2 regions of the Streptomyces sp. NPDC058653 genome follow, and region 1 is predicted to be linked to the other one. Evidence: riboswitches for the same ligand, from Rfam matches in the RefSeq annotation. Region 1 holds a riboswitch; the other holds the start of a gene.
The links. Region 1 has a riboswitch for S-adenosylmethionine ahead of ACFWU9_RS07485 (aminotransferase class V-fold PLP-dependent enzyme). Riboswitches for the same ligand answer to the same signal wherever they lie in the genome.

Region 1 (3,076 bases):
GGCACATCTGGTGGGCTTCGCCCTCGGCTTCGTCGCCGCCTGGGGGCTCTTCCGGCGTACGGCTAGAGTGAAGTCCCGTTCAGCGGCACCCGAGGGAGAACGTCAACCGTGATCACCGCGATCGTGCTCATCAAGACCAGCGTCGACCGGATCCCCGAGATCGCCGAGTCGATCGCGGCGCTGGAGAGCGTCAGCGAGGTCTTCTCCGTCACCGGCACCTACGACCTGATCGCCATGGTGCGGGTCGCCAGGCACGACGACCTGGCGGACGTCATCCCCGGCAGCATCAGCAAGATCCCGGGCGTCGAGGCCACGGACACGCACGTGGCGTTCCGTACGTACTCCCAGCACGATCTGGAAGCGGCCTTCGCGATCGGCCTCGACGCCTAGGGCCCTTCCTCAGGGCCGGCGGCTCAGCCCCGGTCGGGGACGCAACGGCCGTCCTCCGTGCGGTAGTTCCAGCGCGCGCCGTCCCGGACGAGTTCCTTGACGGCGCCGGTGAACCGCGCCACGTGCTCGTCCGGCGTGCCGGCCCCGAAGCTGACCCGGATCGCGTTGAGGGACCTCTCGCCGGGACCGGCGTCCGGCGCCCCGCACTCCCCCGGGTCCCCGGGGTCGCCGCCCAGCAGGGTCCGGACGAGCGGGTGGGCGCAGAAGAGGCCGTCGCGCACGCCGATGCCGTACTCCGCCGAGAGCGCGGCGGCGAAGTGGGAGCTGTTCCAGCCCTCGACCACGAAGGAGATGACGCCGACGCGGGGCGCGGCGTCGCCGAAGAGGGAGAGCACCCGCACCTCGGGCACCTCGGCGAGTCCCTCGCGCACCCGGGCCACCAGCTCCTGCTCACGCTCGACCAGCCGGTCGAAGCCCGCCTCGGTGAGCGCCTCGCAGGCGGAGGCGATCGCGTACACGCCGATGACGTTGGGCGATCCGGCCTCGTGCCGTGCCGCGCCGGTGTGCCACTCGACGTCCACACCCCCGTCCGTACGGCGCGCGACCTTGCGGCTGGCGCCACCACCGGCGAGATACGGCTCCGCCTCCCGCAGCCAGTCCGCGCGGCCCGCGAGCACACCGGAGCCGAACGGCGCGTACAGCTTGTGCCCGGAGAAGGCGACCCAGTCCACGTCGAGCTCCGCGATGTCCACGGGATGGTGCGGGGCGAGCTGCGCGGCGTCGAGCACGACACGCGCGCCGTGGGCGTGCGCGGCGGCGGCCAGTTCCCGTACGGGCCACAGCTCGCCGGTGACGTTGGAGGCGCCGGTGACACAGACCAGCGCGGGGCTCTCAAGGTCACGTCGCGCCAGCGCCCGCTCCAGCGTGGCGACCGCTTCTCGCGGGGTGCGCGGCGCGTTCAGGAAGGTGACCCGCGCGTCGCGCCAGGGCAGCAGCGACGCGTGGTGCTCGGTCTCGAAGACGAACACCTCGCACCGCTCGGGGAGCGCCGAGGCCAGCAGGTTGAGCGAGTCGGTGGTGGACCGGGTGAAGACGACCTGGTCGTCCTCGCGACAGCCGAGGAAGCGGGCGACGGTGCGGCGGCTGTTCTCGAAGAGGTCGGTGGAGAGCTGCGAGAGGTATCCGGCACCGCGGTGGACGCTGCCGTAGTACGGGGCGTAGGCGGCGACGTCGTCCCAGACGCGCTGGAGGGCGGGGGCGCTGGCGGCGTAGTCGAGGGCGGCGTAGGTGACCTCGCCGCCGGTGACGAGGGGGACGGTGACATCACGTCCGAGGACGGGCAGCGGCTGGTCGTCCTCGGTGCCCGCGGCAGTGGTGGCGCTGGGGCGATGTGTGGAGGTCTGTACGGACATGTCGGTATCTCCCGGCGGGACAAGGCGGAAACGGCGTCAGGACCCGGCAGGCCGACGCGTCGTCGTGACGGCGGATGCCGTGACGGCGCGGGACATGGCCTGGGGTGTGGGGCTCACTGAAGAGGGCCGGCCTCTGTTCCGGCGCGATGCGCGGGAACCGGGCCGAAAGCCCTATCGCATTCGCTTGCTCACGAGACTGCTCCCTCGAGGACCAAGGACCCCAGGGATGACGACATCCGAACGATGTCCAGGGGTCCGCGCTTGCCGTAGACCTCGCTGCCTACGGCCTGGTCTTCACCCGGGGCACCCCGCCACGGACGGAGGGTTGCCGGACAGCGGGCCGGGGCCGTAGTCGCTGTCACTCATGACCTGGGGCGAGATTACCCCACGCGTGCGCGACGGCCCAGACGGTGTCCGTCATACGGGACACCCTCCGGGCCGTCCTGGGCCGTGGTCGGCCTCCGTCACGCGTTGCTGGCCGCCACCCAGCGGTCCAGCGCCTGCTTCGCCGCGCCGGTGTCCACCGCGCGGGCCGCGCGCTCGTACTTCGCGGCGAGCCGGTCGTTCAGCGCGGCGTCGGACGGTTCGAGCGCCACCAGCGCCGCCGCCGCGTTCAGCAGGACCGCCTCCCTCACGGGGCCGCTCTCGCCGTCCAGCAGCCGGCGCGCCACGTCCGCGTTGTACGAGGCGTCGGCGCCACGCAGGGCCTCGACCGGGACCAGTTCCAGACCGATGTCCCTGGGGTCGAAGCTCTGCTCGGTGACCCGGCCGTCCCGAACCACCCATACGTGTGAGGTGGCGGTCGTGGTCAGTTCGTCCAGACCGTCGTCGCCGCGGAAGACGAGCGAGGAGTTGCCCCGCGCCGCGAGCACGCCGGCCACGATCGGCGCCATCCGGATGTCCGCGACGCCGACCGCCTGCGAGCGGACCCGCGCCGGGTTGGTCAGCGGGCCCAGGATGTTGAACGTGGTCTGGGCGCCGAGTTCCTTGCGGGCCTTGGCCGCGTACCGCAGCGCCGGGTGGAACTTCGCGGCGAAGCAGAAGGTGATCCCCGCCTCCTCGGCGACCTCCACGACCCGCTGCGGTGTCAGTTCCAGATTGACGCCGAGCTTCTCCAGGACGTCGGAGGCGCCGCTCGCGGACGAGGCGGCCCGGCTGCCGTGCTTGACGACCTTGCCGCCCGCGCCGGCCACCACGATCGCGGCCATCGTGGAGATGTTGACGGTCTTGGCGAGGTCGCCCCCGGTGCCGACGACATCGACGGTGTCGCCGGG
Region 2 (3,076 bases), on a different contig from region 1:
CGAACCCCGCCAGCCGGGGCCAGTGCAGATTCAGCAGCGGACGCGCCACCAGCTCCGTCACCCGGCCGCCCTGCCCCGGCTCGTCGCCGAGCGGGCGGTCGTACATCGCCTTCACGAACTGCACGTCGGGCTCGGTGAGCAGCGGCCCCACGGTCCCCGACACGAACTCCGGCGTGAAGTCCCGCAGATCCGCGTCCACGAAGCAGACGATGTCGCCGCTCGTCACCAGCAGCGAGCGCCACAGCACCTCGCCCTTGCCGGGCACGGCCGGCAGCCTCGGCAGGATCTCGTCGCGGTGCACCACGCGCGCCCCGGCCGCCGCCGCGAACTCCCCCGTACGGTCGGTCGAGCCCGAGTCGATCACCACCAGCTCGTCGACGAGCGGCGCCGGACCCGCCATCAGCTCGTGCCGGATCACCGACACGATCGGGCCGACCGTCGCCTCCTCGTTCAGAGCCGGGAGCACCACGCTGACCTGCGCACCCTTCTTGGCGGCGAGCAGCCGGTCGACCGGCCGGTCCGCCGCCGGCCAGGACCGCCGGGCCAGCCAGCGCTCCACTTCCTGCAGCACGTGATCTCCATCTCGCGGATCGGACGAGGGTCTCAACCGTCCAGGGGTTCGGTTACAGTCTTGAACAACGCGGACGACCGTCGCATGCCGGGGGTCACCACGCTGACAATCGAATACCGCTCATCCAGAGGGGCAGAGGGAACGGCCCGTTGAAGCCCCGGCAACCCTCCCGCCGACCGCGAGGTCACGGTGGGGAAGGTGCCAATTCCGTCTTGCGGCGAGACGCGTCGCGAGGAAGATGAGGAAAGGGCCTCGCCTTCATGGCTGTGCAGACTGTTCACGAATCCGACAACTCCGCCGATGCCGCCGCTTCAGCCGGCACCGTGGATCTCGGACCCGCCGCCGCCCTCTCGTGCCGCGAATGCGGGGAACGCTTCGAACTCGGCCCGATCTTCGCCTGTCAGAGCTGTTTCGGCCCGCTCGAAGTGGCCTACGACCTGCCGACGGGCGACCCCGAGGAGCTGAAGAGGCGAATCGCCGCGGGTCCCGACAACATCTGGCGCTACGCGCCGCTGCTGCCCGTCCCCGCCGACGTCGCGTCGAAGCCCAACATCAACCCCGGCTTCACCAAGCTCGTCAAGGCCGACAACCTCGCCCGTGAGCTGGGCGTCACCGGCGGTCTGTACGTGAAGGACGACTCCGGCAACCCGACGCACTCCTTCAAGGACCGCGTCGTCGCCATCGCCGTCGAGGCGGCCCGCGCCTTCGGCTTCACCACGCTCTCCTGCTCCTCCACCGGCAATCTGGCCGGCGCCGTCGGCGCCGCCGCCGCCCGCGCCGGTTTCCACTCCTGCGTCTTCATCCCGCACGACCTGGAGCAGGGCAAGGTCGTCATGGCCGCGGTCTACGGCGGTGAACTCGTCGGCATCGAGGGCAACTACGACGACGTCAACCGCTTCTGCTCCGAGCTCATCGGGGACCCGCTGGGCGAGGGCTGGGGCTTCGTCAACGTCAACCTCCGCCCGTACTACGGCGAGGGCTCCAAGACCCTCGCGTACGAGATCTGCGAGCAGCTCGGCTGGGTGCTGCCCGACCAGCTGGTCGTCCCGGTCGCCTCCGGCTCGCAGCTGACGAAGATCGACAAGGGGCTGAAGGAGCTGATCGCGCTCGGCCTGGTCGAGGAGAAGCCGTACAAGATCTTCGGCGCGCAGGCCGAGGGCTGCTCGCCGGTGTCGGTCGCCTTCAAGGCGGGCCACGACGTCGTACGGCCGCAGAAGCCGAACACCATCGCCAAGTCGCTGGCGATCGGAAACCCGGCCGACGGCCCCTACGTCCTGGACATCGCCCGTCGCACGGGCGGCGCCGTCGAGGACGTGGACGACGAGCAGGTCGTGGACGCGATCAAGCTGCTCGCGCGGACCGAGGGGATCTTCGCCGAGACGGCGGGCGGGGTGACCGTGGGCGTGACGCGCAAGCTCATCGAGACCGGACTGCTCGACCCGGCGCTCACGACGGTCGTCCTGAACACGGGCGACGGGCTCAAGACGCTGGACGCCGTCGCGCCGACGACGGGGCCGACCGCGACGATCGCGCCGAGCCTCGACGCGTTCCGCGCCGCCGGTCTGGCGCGTTGAGCCACGTCGAGCCCGCCCAGTGACCCGCTACTCCCCGGAAGGCAGAAACCGATGAGCGTGAACGTCCGTATCCCCACCATCCTCCGTACCTACACCGGCGGAAAGGCCGAGGTTCCGGCCGAGGGCGCGACCCTCTCCCAGGTGATCGAGTCCCTGGAGACCAACCACCCCGGGATTGCCGCGCGCGTCCTGGACGACCAGGGCAAGCTCCGGCGCTTCGTCAACGTGTACGTGAACGACGACGACGTCCGCTTCGAGCAGGGCCTGGAGACCGCCACCCCGGACGGCGCCGGCATCTCGATCATCCCGGCGGTCGCCGGAGGCTGAACGGCACGCACAGTGAACGGTGTTGCCCCCTCCGCAAGAGAAGCGGAGGGGGCAATTCCATGGGGTTGAACGCGGTAGAGTCGGGGTAGCTCCGCCGCCGCCTGTGCCCCGAGCATATGAGTTCGCCGACAAGATGCGGTCAAAGTGTGGACGCTGTTTGCGCGGTTCCTTGCGCTTTGCCCGGCCCGACTTGCCCCTGGTGGACCGGCATTTCACCTCTTTGCGTGTTCCGGCGCGGCCATAATTCTCGTCCGATTGACCTGTTGCAGAGGGCAGTTGGGCAGATACATTCAGCCGCGGTCGACGCGTTCCGGCGCGAAGTGCGGTCCCGCGCAGGGGCCAGTAATAGGGGAGTTAGGCATGGCTCAGGGCACCGTCAAGTGGTTCAACGCGGAGAAGGGCTACGGCTTCATCGCGGTCGACGGTGGTGCGGATGTTTTCGTCCACTACAGCGCGATCCAGATGGACGGCTACCGCACCCTTGAAGAAGGTCAGCGAGTTGAGTTCGAGATCTCGCAGGGCCAGAAGGGTCCGCAGGCGGACATGGTCAAGCTCGCCGTCTGATCCCGGCGCGATCGGCCAACGACGCACTCACACACGAGGG

Region 2: another riboswitch for S-adenosylmethionine. It lies ahead of thrC (threonine synthase); the one in region 1 lies ahead of ACFWU9_RS07485 (aminotransferase class V-fold PLP-dependent enzyme).

What each region holds. Positions count from the first base shown of each region.
Region 1 covers NZ_JBHXRM010000006.1:122,165-125,240, reverse strand. Annotated here, with positions in the region: gene ACFWU9_RS07495 (rhomboid family intramembrane serine protease) at 1-112, shown strand, start outside; gene ACFWU9_RS07490 (Lrp/AsnC family transcriptional regulator) at 109-390, shown strand; gene ACFWU9_RS07485 (aminotransferase class V-fold PLP-dependent enzyme) at 414-1,802, opposite strand; SAM riboswitch class IV at 2,055-2,172, opposite strand; gene trpD (anthranilate phosphoribosyltransferase) at 2,267-3,076, opposite strand, start outside.
Region 2 covers NZ_JBHXRM010000002.1:183,744-186,819, forward strand. Annotated here, with positions in the region: gene ACFWU9_RS02530 (glucosyl-3-phosphoglycerate synthase) at 1-571, opposite strand, end outside; SAM riboswitch class I at 689-816, shown strand; gene thrC (threonine synthase) at 832-2,145, shown strand; gene ACFWU9_RS02540 (ubiquitin-like small modifier protein 1) at 2,197-2,472, shown strand; gene ACFWU9_RS02545 (cold-shock protein) at 2,833-3,036, shown strand.